Regions from separate parts of the uncultured Agrobacterium sp. genome, predicted to be linked through region 1. Evidence: riboswitches for the same ligand, from Rfam matches in the RefSeq annotation. Region 1 holds a riboswitch; each other region holds the start of a gene.
The links. Region 1 has a riboswitch for cobalamin ahead of QZ869_RS04685 (ABC transporter substrate-binding protein). Riboswitches for the same ligand answer to the same signal wherever they lie in the genome.
Positions count from the first base shown of each region.

Region 2: it holds a riboswitch for cobalamin, as region 1 does, so the genes downstream of both, QZ869_RS15625 (DUF1636 family protein) here and QZ869_RS04685 (ABC transporter substrate-binding protein) in region 1, are expected to answer to the same signal.
Region 3: it holds a riboswitch for cobalamin, as region 1 does, so the genes downstream of both, QZ869_RS07825 (CbtB domain-containing protein) here and QZ869_RS04685 (ABC transporter substrate-binding protein) in region 1, are expected to answer to the same signal.

Region 1 is NZ_CAJYTV010000006.1:22,865-27,903, forward strand. Features, by position in the region: gene QZ869_RS04665 (NAD-dependent epimerase) at 1-626, shown strand, start outside; gene QZ869_RS04670 (hypothetical protein) at 623-934, opposite strand; gene QZ869_RS04675 (ABC transporter ATP-binding protein) at 1,089-1,865, opposite strand; gene QZ869_RS04680 (iron ABC transporter permease) at 1,862-2,881, opposite strand; partial or broken gene QZ869_RS04685 (ABC transporter substrate-binding protein) at 2,886-3,845, opposite strand; cobalamin riboswitch at 4,098-4,320, opposite strand; gene QZ869_RS04690 (glucose/quinate/shikimate family membrane-bound PQQ-dependent dehydrogenase) at 4,456-5,039, opposite strand, start outside.
Region 2 is NZ_CAJYTV010000017.1:85,092-90,130, reverse strand. Features, by position in the region: gene cobN (cobaltochelatase subunit CobN) at 1-352, opposite strand, end outside; gene cobW (cobalamin biosynthesis protein CobW) at 359-1,396, opposite strand; gene QZ869_RS15625 (DUF1636 family protein) at 1,390-1,815, opposite strand; cobalamin riboswitch at 1,930-2,143, opposite strand; gene cobO (cob(I)yrinic acid a,c-diamide adenosyltransferase) at 2,266-2,883, shown strand; gene QZ869_RS15615 (cobyric acid synthase) at 2,887-4,344, shown strand; gene cbiB (adenosylcobinamide-phosphate synthase CbiB) at 4,331-5,039, opposite strand, start outside.
Region 3 is NZ_CAJYTV010000009.1:121,782-126,820, reverse strand. Features, by position in the region: gene QZ869_RS07845 (GNAT family N-acetyltransferase) at 1-294, shown strand, start outside; gene QZ869_RS07840 (type 1 glutamine amidotransferase family protein) at 323-889, shown strand; gene QZ869_RS07835 (hypothetical protein) at 951-1,271, opposite strand; gene QZ869_RS07830 (CbtA family protein) at 1,273-1,980, opposite strand; gene QZ869_RS07825 (CbtB domain-containing protein) at 1,992-2,174, opposite strand; cobalamin riboswitch at 2,318-2,526, opposite strand; gene QZ869_RS07820 (cytochrome c) at 2,581-3,504, opposite strand; gene QZ869_RS07815 (cytochrome c) at 3,583-4,014, opposite strand; gene QZ869_RS07810 (LysE family translocator) at 4,206-4,841, opposite strand.

The sequences.
Region 1 (5,039 bases):
ACGGATCGAACGAGAAGGTGCCCTTTGCCGAGAGCGACAAAGCCGACGAGCCGATGACGATCTATGCTGCGACCAAAAAGTCCATGGAGTTGATGGCGCATAGCTACGCGCATCTACACAAGGTGCCGACAACGGCCTTCCGCTTTTTCACCGTCTACGGCCCCTTCGGTCGTCCGGACATGGCACTCTTCAAGTTCGTCGATGCGATCCTCAAAGGCCAGCCGATCGATATTTACGGCGAAGGCAAGATGAGCCGCGACTTCACCTATATCGACGATCTGGTCGAAGGGATCATCCGCCTCAGCCACATTGCGCCTGCGGAAGATAACCGCGTTTCCGACGACGGCGTGACCGATACCTTGTCGAAACACGCACCCTTTCGTGTCGTCAACATCGGCGGTGGGCAACCTGTGGAACTGATGCGTTTCGTCGAAACTGTCGAGACGGTTCTTGGCCAAAAGGCCATCCGCAACATGCTGCCGATGCAGCAGGGTGATGTACCGCGCACCTATGCGTCGCCCGACCTCCTGCGCGCGCTGACGGGCTATTCTCCGGAAACGCCCGTCGAAACGGGCGTCCAGCATTTCGTCGATTGGTATCGCAGTTTTCGCGTTGGAGCGGCTTAAGCCTCCGTCTCCTCGCCATTGCGACCCTGCAAAAGACCGACAACAGCCGCGCAGTTCGTGTCGCTTGTGTCCAGCAACTGCACCGGCGATGTCCAGCCAAAGGTAAAGCCGACCACGGTGGCGACCGCCCATGCCGGGTCTTCACCGGCCCGGTTCAGCAGTTTCGGGCCTTGGCTCGCAACACATTGCTGCGATTGCTGGATGATCTCGGTCGAGGCATTTGCACGTTCGAGTTGTTCGCGCATCTCCGCTTGAAGCGGATCTACGACGAAAAGCGTAATGAACCATGCGGCGATATCGGAAAGCATAAGCAAGCCTCTGAAGCCTCGGCGTCGTGTCGGAAACGGTCCGACATCGTGAAAGCGCCGAGACTCTCACCAGAGGGGCCCGGACCAGCGGGTTACCCAACATGTAGGATGACGCCATCCTCCTTCAAGAATAGCAGATCAAAAAAGCGTAGGTTTACGTCGCTAGAAGCGATGGCGCACGATACCGGATGTGACATCCATCCGCACCATTAAGCTCGACATCGACCAGGACTCCGAAGACATCGAGGATGAGAGCCGGCGTCAGCACATGGCAGGGTTTTCCCATCGCGACAAGCGTCCCCGCCTTCAGCACTGCTACCCTGTCGCAGAACATCGCCGCGTGATTAAGATCATGCAAAGCGGCTGCAACAGTCAGCTTCTGTTTGCGAACGAGATGTAGGAGCGCGATCTGATGGCCGATATCGAGGTGGTTTGTCGGCTCGTCCAAAAGCAGGATCTTCGGCTCCTGGGCCAAGGCTCGGGCGATATGCAGGCGTTGCCGCTCTCCCCCGGAAAGCGTGTGCCACATGCGCTTGCTAAAGCCCTCCATATCCACGTCCCGGAGCGCCCTATCGACGATCTCATCATCGTGACGAGACCATGGAGACAAAGCACCCTTGTGCGGAATGCGACCAAGCTCCACGGCCTGGCGGGCGTTGATGCGTTCCTGTGTTTCAGCCTGCTGCTCGACTAGAGCGATCCGGCGCGCCACATCTCGACGCTGGAGGAGAGACATCGACATGCCATCCAGTAAGACGTCGCCGGACCGCGGTTTTCTCAGGCCAGAGAGCATCGCCATGAGGCTGGTCTTGCCCGAACCGTTTGGGCCGACAATGCCGAGGAACTCGCCGGCATGAAGATCAAGACTGATATCCTCGACGATCTCCACGCCGCCGATCGACCAGCTCAAATTACGCGCCGAAAGCATTATGCGAGCCTCCTGCGTTGAGAAAGGATCAGCGCAAAGGCTGGAGCGCCGAACAGCGCGGTGATTACGCCGATCGGCAGGACCTGTCCTGCAATGATGGTGCGCGAGACAATGTCGGCAGCGATCATGAAGATAGCACCGATCAACGCGGAAGCCGGAAGCAGACGACCGTGGCGAACACCGACGACCAGACGCGCCGCGTGGGGTATGACAAGACCGATGAAGCCAATCGAGCCGACGATGCTGACCATTACGGCCGTCATCAAGGCAGACGTGCCTGTCAAGACGACATAGACGCGGCGCACGGGAATGCCGAGGGAGCCAGCCGATTCCGCTCCAAAGGTAAAGGCGTCCAATGCCCGCGCATGCCAGAGGCAGACGACAAGCCCGAAGATGGCGATGGGAAGCGCAAGCGAGACATCCGCCCAGCGAACGCCGGAAAGGTTGCCGAGCAGCCAGAACATGATTCCGCGAGCCTGTTCGGCATTCGCGGCCTTGGTGACGATGAAGGAGGTCAGCGCGTTGAAAAGTTGCGACCCGGCGACGCCGGCCAGGATGATTGCGCTGTTACCGCGCCCTGCCCTCAGCGCCAGGAGGCTCACAAGTGCGAATGCGACGAGCGCTCCGAGAAAGGCACCGAGCGGCATGGTGAGCAAGCCTGCACCAAAGCCGAGTATCGCAACACCGACGGCGCCTGTCGATGCCCCGGCGGAGATACCAAGAATGTATGGATCCGCCAGAGGATTGCGCAGGAGCGATTGCAGCACGACGCCCGAAACGGAAAGAGCTGCCCCACAACAGGCGGCGACCACGGCGCGGCTCAGGCGATAGTTCCAGATGATCCCTTCATCGATCGCATCCAATGGATAGCCAGCGTGCCAAAGACGATTGGCCACCGCCTTGGCGACAACCTCCATCGGCATGGAGGTTTCGCCGATTGAGGCTCCGAGCCACAGCGCCGCCAGAAGACACGCAGCTGCAATGATGGCAGCGCGGACATACAGCAAGGGACCGGGCATCCGTTTACTTCGCCAAGCCGAGTTGACCGATCTGGTCAGCCAGCACCTCAATCCCTTCGATCGTGCGGATCGTCGGGTTCATCGCCTGAGCGTCCATGACGACGATACGGTTATCCTTCACGGACGGCATGAGGCTCGTGACAGGATCTTGCTTCAGGAACTTCTCTTTTACGGCAATGTCGTCTGCCGGGTAGCGGCGGCGGTCCATGCTCGCGGCAACGATGATGGTCGGATTGGACTTGGCAATGGTCTCCCAGCCAACAGTTGGCCATTCTTCCTGGCTCTCGATGACATTTCTGATGCCAAGCGCCGACATGATATAGCCAGGCGCACCGTTCTTGCCCGCGACGTAGGGATCGATATCGCCTTCGGCGCTGGAGAACCAGAATACAGCAGATACCTTTCCGTTGGCGGAAACGATCTTCTTGCGCGCCGTCTCTTCGCGGCTTTTCAACTCGGCAATCAGTGCGTCGCCGCGATCCTTCACGTTGAAGATCTGCGAGAGTTCTCCGATTTCCTGGTAGATCTGCTCCATGGTGAAGACCGAGTGCCTGACGCCATCTCCGCCGCCAGCATTATCCTTGCCCGTGCAATCTGCAGGCGAGACGTAGACCGGAATGCCCAGTTCTTCGAACTGTTCGGGCTTGCCGACGACGCCCTCGGGGCCGACATGCCATTGGAATTGCGCGGTAACGAGATCGGGCTTTTTGCCAAGAACGCTTTCGAAACTCGGATCGTTATCGGCCAGACGCTCCACCTTGTCATTTGCCTCCTCATAGCCCTTGATCACCGGGCCAACCCAGACGGCAGTGCCGACAACCTTGTCTGCAAGCCCCAGACGATAGAGTATCTCCGTCGAACTCTGCCCTAAAGACACCGTGCGCTTGGGAGCATGGGTGAAGGTGACGTCCCTGCCGCAATTTTTCAACGTCAGTGGATAGCTGGTTTCCGCAGCCTCCGTTGCATTCGGCAAAAGAGATATAGCGGCAAGAACTGCGCCAAGAAATGCGCCTGTGAAATGAAGTGTCATGGTCCGATGGTCCCCGAAATCGTTGACGCTGCCCACACGCAAACGCCGTTATTGAGTGAAACACTCATTCGCCAACCACAGCCGTGGGACGATCGGAAACCGGGAAATAGACAGACGGATGTAAGCGCTGTTTGGCGCAGATAACAATCATGGCGTTTCCTCTCCAGGGCATCCCCGCCCGTGACTTTGGAATGAACAGACGACGGCAGGTCTCCTGGCTCACGGATGATCGTCTTGCCTGCCTTCCCACGATGAGATCGCAGTGGCCTGACGCAGGTGAATGCGCCACGAGTGCTCGACAATCCGCTTACAGTTGCGGGGGCAGCCACGGCATTGGAGACATCTCCGCACCGCGTTCCCTATTATTCCTCGCAATCTCTCGCTTGGAACCGTCGCAGGCAGATAGAACTATTTCCAGATATCCGTCAAGCGAATGTATGTAATATTATTACGTTTTAGTGCGATGGGATTTTGTCCACTCGAAATACAAAATGGCCGGAAACGGGTTTCCGGCCATCGAAGCGCTTCAAGTGAATGTCGCTGTTTATGGCAGCGTATAGGCGATGACATAGTCGCCGGGCTTGGTACCAACCGACCCATGACCGCCGGCAACCATGACGACATATTGCTTGCCGTCCTCAAGAGCGTAGGTCATGGGCGTCGCTTGCCCACCTGCCGGCAGCCGTGCCTCCCAAAGCTGCTTGCCGCTGGTTAGATCATAGGCACGCAGATAATTGTCGACGGCCGCACCGAGGAAAGCAACCCCGCCCTTGGTGATCATCGGGCCGCCGATACCCGGCACGCCGACCTTGAATGGAAGCGGCAGCGGTGTCATGTCGTAGACGGTGCCGTTCTTGTGCTTGTAGGCGATCTTGCCGGTTCTGAGATCCGCACCGGCGACGTAGCCCCATGGCGGAGCCTGACAGGGTATACCGATCGGGCTCAGGAATGGACCCATCAAGACCGCGTAGGGCGCGCCGTCATTGCGGTTCAGCCCCTGCTCGCTGCCTTTCTCATCCTGAGCCTTGGGCGGGACTTGATCGCGCGGAACAAGCTGTGAGGTGAAGGCTAGATAGGTCGGCATTCCGAACATGATCTGTCGCTCGGGATCGACAGCGACGCTACCCC
Region 2 (5,039 bases), on a different contig from region 1:
CGCTGCATTCGCCTGGCAGAAGCACGAGCTTGATGCCGCGCCGGCGCGCCATCATTGCCAGCTGATCAACGCCGTAGCGCCAGCGATCCGCGCCACCCAGAATCCGGATAAGGATCAGCTTGGCATGCTCCGCAGTCTTTTCGATCCAGAGATCGACCGACATGGGATGGCGAAGCTCGGACAGATTGGCGACGCTGAGTGAGACGCCGGAGCCCTCCGGCCATGCCCGCTGCAAACCGGCAAGGTCGCTTGAGGAGAACGACAACACCACCACATCCGCCTGCGGCTGGTTGAGATCAACCGGCTCGATCAGGTCGTCCAGAGACGATGATGTGGTGGCGAGGATATGCATGACGCGTCAGGCCGCCAGCATCTGTTCGATCTTCTCGCGGTTGAGGCCCTTTTCACCGATCACGACGAGCGCCGAACGGCGTACTTCGCCTGCGGCCCAGGGGCGGTCGAAATAGTGATTGACGCGCGCGCCGACGGCCTGAACCTGAAGGCGCATGGGCTTGGACGAGACTTCGACGAAACCCTTGATGCGCAGAACGTTCTCAGACGCCGCGGTCTGGGCGATACGTTCTGCCAAGGCCTCCGGATCGGACACCGCACCGAGTTCGACCACGAAGCTGTCGAATTCGTCGTGATCGTGGTCCTCTTCCTCATCATGATGGGTATGGCGGTTTTCGATATCGTTTTCGACTGCCAGCCCAAGCCCGATCAGCACGGCAGGATCGATCTGGCCGTGGGAAGCAACGACGATCTTGGCGGCCTTTGGCAGATGCTCGCCGATATGCGCCTTGGCACGCTCCAGACCTTCGGCATCGAGAAGATCGGCCTTGGTCAGCACGATCAGGTCGGCGCAGGCGATCTGATCTTCGAAGACTTCCTCGACCGGATCGTCATGGTCGAGCGCTTCGTCATTGGCGCGCTGGGCGGCGAGCGCGTCCATGTCATGCGACACCATGCCTTCGGCAAGTGCCGCACCATCGGCAACGGCAACGACCGCGTCGACGGTGACGCGACTCTTGATCGCCGGCCATTGGAAGGCCTGGACCAGTGGCTTGGGCAGCGCAAGACCGGAGGTCTCGATCAGGATATGATCGACCCGCGGTTGACGGCTCAGAATCTGCTCGATGGCCGGCTGAAAATCATCCGCGACTGTGCAGCAGATGCAGCCATTGGCAAGCTCGACGATGTTTTCTTCCGGGCAGCTTTCGATGCCGCAGCCCTTGAGGATGTCCCCATCGATGCCGACATCGCCGAACTCATTGACGATAATCGCCAGACGCTTGCCATCGAGCTTTTCCAAAAGGCCGCGCAGCAGCGTGGTTTTGCCGGCGCCCAGAAAGCCGGTGACGATGGTGCAGGGAACGCGCTCTAGCGTGGTCATGATGTCTCCTCGAGGAAATTCAAAGGGGGAATGCGCGCGACCATGCCGCGCTTCAAGCTGTCCGGACGCCCGCGCCAAGGCATCAGGCCATCGGTGGAACTTTCAAGCAGGCGCGCGCCGGTGATCAGATCATCGGCATGATCGGGCGTCAGCCCGCCGAAGACGTAAGACCAGCCATCGGCACTGCGCATCGCGGCACTGGCACCACGCTTGCAATTGGCAAGGCAGTTGACGCTGCGTACCTCGATATCGGCTTCCGCACCAAGCGCGATCGCCGCCTCTGCCAGCAGCGCGCCGGGGCGCGGCTCGGCATTCGGTTCTGCCTCACTACGGCAACTGCGGCAGACATAAACAACCAGACCGGGAGCTTTCTGCTTTTCGGTCGATCCTTCCGTCCGAGACGATGTCGCTGTAATATCCAAACCGAGCCCGCTTCCGCTGTTAAAACATGCAAGGGGTGCGGTGCCAAAGACGGAATGCGAGACAGCGCAAACCGATATTCGGCGGAACTGACTGACCGGAGCACCCCGCCCGGCAGACGTTTTTTCTGGAACGGCAGGTCTCCTGGCTTGCGGCTTGAATAGGCGCCCTTGCACCGCCTTCCCGGATCGAAATCCAGTGGCTTTACGGTGCGGGCTTGCCGCTTACAGTTGCGGGGGCAGCCACGGATTGACCCGAGAAGTGGGCGGAACCGTGTTCCCTCTTAGCTTTTCCCGTTGCCGGAAAAAGACCGTCAGTGCCTTACCTTTACGGGCAAGCTGGCTTGCGGTCAATGCGCGGATTCTTGAGCGATGCTCTCGGTGCCATTGCCGAGAAGGGCGTTTTGACTATAGTCGCCGCTTCCAAAACAGGCTCGGAAGGACGTGGACATCATGACACGCGAGATCAGCGACAGTGACGCCGCCCGCCACCGCGAGAAGATGGTGAACCGCAAGAGCGTGCAGGATGCGGAAGTGGCCGAGAAGACCATCGAGAAGGGTCTATTGATGGTCAATACCGGCCCTGGCAAGGGCAAGTCCACTGCAGCCTTCGGCCTTGCGCTGCGCATGCTCGGCACGGGCCGACGCGTTGGTATCGTCCAGTTCATCAAGGGCGCGTGGTCGACCGGTGAACAGCAGGCGCTGATGCTTTTTGGTGACCGGGTGGAATGGCGCACCATGGGCGAAGGTTTCACGTGGGACACTCAGGACCTGAAGCGCGATATCGCCGCGGCGACCAAGGCCTGGGAGGAAGCAAAGCTCCTGATGGCCGATGAGACGATCGGTCTTTTGGTTCTGGACGAATTGAATATCGCGCTTCGCTACGATTATCTGGATCTGACGGACGTTGTCGCCACTTTGCAGAGACGCCGTCCCGATCTGCACATCATCGTGACCGGGCGCAATGCCAAGCCGCCGCTGATCGAGGCAGCAGACATGGTGACGGAGATGACGCTGGTGAAGCATCACTTCAAGGCGGGCGTCAAAGCCCAGTCCGGCATCGAGTTCTGATCCATGGTCGCCAGATCCATCATGTTTCAGGGAACCGGCTCGGATGTCGGCAAGTCGCTGATGGTGGCGGGTCTGGCGCGTGCCTTTACCCGTCGCGGACTTTCGGTCCTGCCCTTCAAGCCGCAGAATATGTCCAACAATGCCGCGGTGACTGCGGATGGTGGCGAGATCGGTCGGGCGCAGGCCTTGCAGGCGCGGGCGGCAAATGTTCCGCTCTCGGTGCACATGAACCCGGTTCTTTTGAAGCCCCAGAGCGAAACCGGCGCGCAGGTGGTGGTACAGGGCAAAATCCTCGGCAACGCCAAGGCGGCAGAGTACCAGCACATGAAAGCGGGGCTGATGCTGCACGTGCTGGAAAGCTTCGAGCATCTGAAGGCCAATGCCGATCTGGTTTTGGTCGAAGGTGCCGGCAGCGCATCGGAAGTCAATCTGCGTGCCAATGACATTGCCAATATGGGTTTTGCCCGCGCCGCCAATGTTCCGGTGATCTTGATCGGTGATATCGACCGAGGCGGGGTGATCGCCAGTCTCGTCGGCACGAAGACGGTGGTGGATGCAGACGACGCGAGGATGATCGAAGGCTTCATCGTCAATCGTTTTCGCGGCGATCCCTCGCTGTTCGAGGAGGGGATGCATATTATCGCAGACCACACCGGCTGGACGTCCATCGGCCTTCTGCCGCACTTTGCCGACGCCGCACGGCTGCCCGCCGAAGATGCGCTGGGACTGACTGGCGAAGCCCAAACGAAACCGGGCGCGAGGATCCGCATCGCCATGCCGATCCTGCCGCACATCTCCAATTTCGACGATCTCGACCCGCTGGATATGGAGCCGGATGTCGAACTGATCCGCGTGCGTCCCGGAACCGCCATTCCTGGCGATTGCGCCCTTATTTTGCTGTGCGGATCGAAAGCGACGATTGCCGATCTGGCCGTCCTGAAGCAGGCCGGGTTCGACATAGACATCAAGGCGCATCTTCGCCGCGGCGGAATGATTCTGGGCCTCTGTGGAGGATACCAGATGCTTGGAGCGACCCTATCGGACCCGGACGGCATCGAAGGGCCGCCATCGACCGTGGAAGGGCTGGGGCTTCTAAACGTCGAGACGGTGCTGACCGGAGACAAGCGGCTGGTCTCGGTCGAAGGGCGAAGCTTCGACGGCGAGGCGTTCTCCGGCTATGAAATGCATGTGGGTGTGACTAAAGGTGTCGATTGCGAACGACCCTTCTCCACGATCGGCAACCATGTCGATGGCGCCATATCCGCCGATGGCCGTGTTTTCGGCACCTATGTCCATGGCCTGTTTTCCGATGACGGACAGCGTAGCGCCTGGCTGCAACGGCTTGGCGGGCACCGCTCGGCCTTGAATTACGAAGCGCAGGTGGATGCGGTGCTGGACCGGCTGGCCGACCACATGGAGCGCCATCTCGATCTAGACGCGCTGCTCTCTATCGCCAGATAAGCAATACCATAAGACCAAAGAAGCCGATCAGCAGGCCATCCGCGATACGCGCAAGCTTCAGAGCCTGACGAATATCGGCGGCGGTCAAATCCCGACGCCCGCCTTCGCCCATGAAGCGCGCCTGGATCATCTGTCCAGCATAGGAGCGCGGTCCGGCAAGTGCGAAACCCAGCGCCCCGGCAAGAGCCGCTTCCGGCCATCCGGCATTGGGAGAGCGGTGGTGGCCGGCGTCACGAAAGATCGCCCGAACCGCATTGGCGGGAGAGGCACCCGGCAAGAAGAAGGCGGCGACCACGAAGAGCACACCGCTGAGGCGCGAAGCGGGAAGATTGACCAGATCGTCCACACGGGCAGAAGCCCAGCCAAAGGCTTTGTGTTGTGGTGTGCGGTGACCGATCATGCTGTCTGCCGTGTTGATCGCCTTGTAGCCCGCCCCACCGGGCAGGCCGAGCAAACCGAGCCACAGCGAAGGTGCTACGATGCCATCAGAAAAATTCTCGGCGAGGCTCTCGATGGCCGCCCGACACACCGCTGCCTCATCGAGTTGATCGGGATCGCGACCAACGATCATCGACACGGCATTGCGCCCACCTTCGAGGCCTTCGCTTTCCAGCGCGATTGCCACTGCCTCGACATGGGTTTCCAAGCTTTTTTGCGCGGGAAGAGATGCACCGACGATCGCGACCAGTAAAAAC
Region 3 (5,039 bases), on a different contig from region 1:
GCGGAAGCTGCAGGCGAGCTTATCGGCTACGCCATTCTCGTGCCGCTCTACCGCGCCCAGGAAGGCCGCCGAGGAATGGAGCTGCACCATCTCTTCGTGCGTGACGGTCATCGCGGACACGGCACCGGTCAGCACCTCGTGGCGCGCGCTCGCGATGTAGCCAAGCGATGCGGCTGCGACTTCCTGTCCGTCGGGGCTGCGACCGGCAATTTCGCCGCGCACAAGTTCTACGAAAACATGGATTTCATTTCGCGTCCCGTCACAGGCATGCGCTTCATGCAGGCGATCGCCTGATCCGCCTTCTGATATTTTGGAGGATGATATGGCCCGTATTGGAATTGCCCTGACAGAAGAGTTTGCCGATTGGGAGCCTGCGCTGCTTGCCGCTGCGGCGCGGGGCTATCTTGGTGTCGAGATCGTAACGGCATCTCCAGATGGCCTACCCGTTACGTCTATGGGTGGGTTCAAGGTCGCGCCGGAAACGGCTCACGACGCCCTTGATCCTAGCACTATAGACGCCCTCGTCATTCCTGGCGGCCTGTCTTGGGAAAAGGGTAAGGCTCCCGATTTCAGCGATCTGGTCCATCGCTTTCGGGAAAAAGAACGCGTCGTCGCAGGGATCTGCGCCGCCGCGAGTGCGCTAGCAGGCACCGGCATCCTGAACCACGTTGCGCACACGGGGAACTCGCTGGAATCGCACCAGCGATATGACGCTTATGATGGGTCAGTGCTTTATCGCGACCAGCCGAGGGCTGTCAGTGACAAGGGCATCGTCACCGCGCCCGGCAACTCGCCGGTGAGCTTCGCGACAGAGGTATTGGAAGCCCTTGGTCTCTGGGCACCGGAAGCCGAAAGCGAACTTTCGGTGTTTTCCGCAGAGCATCGATAGGGCGCCATGCCTCTCTCTGAAGCCACAAAGGCCGCTCTGTGCAAGTCCACTCATCGTGCTTTCAACGGTCCAGAACACGGCAGAGGCGCGCCGGTCCTTGCGCGTCTTCCACCGCCATGGCGCGGCGTAAATCACGGCTGTTGATGTGGAGGCTTCGGTCGGATGGAATTGTCATCCGCTCGATCTTCTTGCGCGCAGCATCGAGAAAAGCGTCCCGGTTTTCCAGGAAGTAAGCCCGGCACGTCTGCGCTGTCGGCGCCTCTTGCAGGAGCGCCTTGAAGGCAAGACGATGCATGGCGCAAAGCGCGCCATGACCGGGAACCGGAAAACGCAGGCAATCGAGCTCATCGCTCCAGTCGGCTGCGTTTCCCCCTGTGATCATCTTACTTTGCAGCTTCGAAACGCTTGAGGAACAGGCCACTCAACGAGCCGAGGATCAGCCAGAAGACGAAGCTGGTAACGGTGGCGAGAACGACGAAGCGGCGTTCCAGCGGCAGAGGTGCCAGCGCGTGTTCACCTGTAGGCGGCAACGGCGCACCGACGACATGCGGCGCAACAATCAGCACGACAGCAAGGATCACCGCCCAAGGCTCTGAACGGCGAAACGCAAGAAGCGCAATGCCACCGGCCGTGGCGGCCGCGGTTGCAATCCACCAGATCTGGCGCGCACCGAGATCGGCCGCCGGGCTTCCCGGCAGTTCCGGCGGCAGGCCGATCATCGGAGCCAACATCACGGTGGCAAAGCCCGCAAGCCCCCAGAAAAGCCCCTCGCGCCAGCCACCCTGAGCGCCGCGAAGCGAGATCAGGCCAGTGAGCACGAGCGCATAGCCGATGGCAGTCAGCACATTGGCGGCCACGGTGTAGGCGTTACGCTCGAACCCATCGGCGGGGGCCCAAGCTTCAGCGTCGTGGTGGTGATCGGCTGGTGTGGCGGCATCATGCGAATGGTCTGCTTCGCTGCCGGCACCCTCGAACGTTTCCGCCTGGAGAATGAGCGGCGTTGTGCCAACCGCTTGCATGGCACTGACGGCCAGTCCGGTAATCAGGCCGACGAGCACAGCGGTAAAAACGATATTCCTGAAAAACGACATCTCAGTTCCCCTCAATGGCAGGGGAAGGCATTGGCGTGGCGCGTATCATGCGCCGCATTATGCATGGCCTCGACATGCGAGAAGCCGACGAAACCGACGATAAACAGTCCGAGCGCTACAGCGGTCAGGGCTTGAAGGAGTTTCGAAGTCATTGAGGAAACGGCGCTCGACGCCGTGTTCTGTTGGATAGACATGGTGACCCTCTTTTTCAGCGGCGCGCTGTTTTCAGGCAGCCGGACGCACGCGTTCAACATTCACCACGGGGAAAGACAAACAGGGCTTTTCGGACGGATGATTCCTGCCCGAAAACCGTGCTCTTCCGGACACCCCGCCGGCATTGACGACACTTCGTGATGGCAGGTCTCCTGGCTCGCGGGTCGTAGCTTTGAAAACGCCTTCCCGATGCAAAAAACAGCATCAGTGGCTTTCGTTTTCAGGCTCGCCGCTCACAGTTGCGGGGGCAGCCACGAATGAGAGCGAAGCTCCTATCGTGTTCCCTTTTCACTTTCCGGCAGGACCGGAAAGACCATCACCTGTCTGTTATCAGTCAGAGGTTGTGTAGAGTCAATGCGAGAAGCGCCGCCTCCCGCATTCAGGATTTCAGCGCGCCGGAACTGCCTTGAGATAAGCGGCGATCGCATTGCGGTCATCGGTAGAAAGCTTCGCCATGTTTTGCTGCACCTTGACCATGGAGCCGCCGACACTGTCGAACTCCGGCGTGAAGCCGGTCTCGAGGTAGTTGGCGATATCTGCTGCCGTCCAGGAGCTGATGGCCTGCGAGCCGGGCGTGATATCGGGGATCGTTCCCTCGCCTTCCGGGTTGGGGCCGCCCGCCAGCCACTTGTCCTTGATCAACCCGCCAAGTGCCGTGCGTGGCGTATGGCATTCGCCGCAATGGCCTGGACCTTCCACCAGATACTGGCCGCGTGCGACATCGGCGCTGGCATTGTCATTGGCAAGCTGCACGCGCGGCGCACCCTTGTCAAAATAGAGGAACTTCCAGCCACCGAGAGCCAGTCGCATGTCGAGCGGGAATGGTAGATCGTGGGCAGGCGCATCATTGGTGCTGGTGGGCAACGTCTTCAGATAGCCGAAGAGGTCGTTGATGTCCTGCGCAGTCATGCGGGCGTAGGACGTATAAGGGAAGGAGGGATAGAGATGTTCGCCATTCTTTCCAACGCCTCTGGTCATGGCGTCACCGAATTCGGCCACTGTCCAGCTGCCGATACCGTGCTGAGGATCTGGCGAGATGTTGGGAACGTGAAAAGTGCCGAAAGGGCTCGGTAAGGCCTGGCCGCCGGAAAGCGTTTTCACGGCGTCTCCGGTCGCATCCGGGGCGGCGTGGCAGCTTGCGCATCCGCCTGCCCAAAACAGAGTCTCGCCATTGGCAAGATCCGGCTCGCCCAGATTGGCCCAGTGGCTTGGTGGTTGGCGCTCAGGTGCCGTCACCCACATGAAGATACCGAAACCGGCAATCCCCGCGACCGCAATGCCGCCTGCCAGCTTTGCCCATATGGATGCCATCCGCCTCTCCGCCTAATCGATAAAACATCAAAAAAAAGAATAGCCCGCCGCTGAACCGGCGGGTGTGTCTTCGTCGTCTTACTTCTTCAGACGATAGGCCTGATGGCAGGAGCTGCAATCGGCGCCGAGCGTCTTCAGGGCAGCACCCGTGCTGGCCTGATCAGTCGGCAACTGTGCGAGCACCGCGTCAGCATCGGCGCCAAGCTTCTCAGACTTCGCCTTGAAGTCGGCGAAGTTCTGCCAGATGGCAGGCGACGCTGCACCGCCTTCGGAGCCCGCCGGGAACTGGTCCGGGAATGCCTTGGCGTTGGTGCTGATGGTGGTGACAGCGGTCTTCACGGTCTCGGCGTCGTACGGCTTTTCGCCCTTGGCGATCGCGCCGAGTGCGCCCATGGCGCCACCGATCTGCTTCATCAAGCCTTCGCGCTTTTCAACTTCGCCGGCCGCGGACACCGCTCCGGCGCAAAGACAGCCTATAAGAATGGATGCGGCAATCGTCTTGAATTTCATGCTCTCTCTCCTTGTTCCGGTGTCACCGGAGGGTGGTTGTTCGCCGTCCCGCATCGATCTCACGACACGCGCATGCGTGCCGGGCGGCACACCGAGTCGAACAGAGATGAAGATGCAGGCTACACGTGGCAAAAAGAAGTCACATTCAGGTGATTTTCCAAAGGAAAATCAGGTACCTAAACTTGTCTTTTTCAGTTTCCTTTCAACCCTTCCCAAAGTGTGAAGACGGCAACTAAAATCAGCAGCAGCCCGGCGATCCTACCGATGAGAATTGTCGCTCTAGGGGATGACACCAGAAAATCACGACTTTTGCCAGCGGTTAGCGCCAGCGTGCCATAGACGGCCAGTTGAGTCCCAGCAGTCATCAGCCCCATGACGATGCCTTGAACCCATATCGGACCATAGGCGGGTTTGAGAAATTGAGGGTAGACAGCCATCATGAAGAGATAGGCTTTCGGGTTGCTGAGGCAGGTAATGACTCCGCGCCGAAAGGCCCGCCAGGCGGAAGCGCTAGCACTGACCTCATCTGCTTCGATCACAATCGAGCTTCGTATCAGGCTGAACCCGATCCAGATCATATACGCCGCACCGAAGATCATCAGCGGCGTGAAAAGAACGGGAATGAGCGTCGCCAGAAGGGCAATGCCGATGGCGCCATAGAGTGAATGCACCGCTCCACCTGCGATGATGCCGGATGTCGCGGCAAGCCCGACGCGTCTCCCGCCAGTCAAGGAACTGGCCAGGACGAGGAGCATATCTATTCCTGGCAGCATGATGATACCAAAGAGCAGCGTGAAATAGAGCCAGAGGTTTTCAGTATAGGTCATGTCGGTCCGGACACATGGCGCGGAGAGAGGATCGAGAGAAATTCTCGAAACCTTATCCACCCGGTGGAGGGACTGTATCAAATGAATAAGTGTGGTGGATTCAACTCGCTGACGAGAGGCTTTTCAAAGCTTGTCGTGATCTCTCAGGTCATCTCATAAATTTTATTTTTATCGCATGTCGGCAGCGCAAAACCTCTG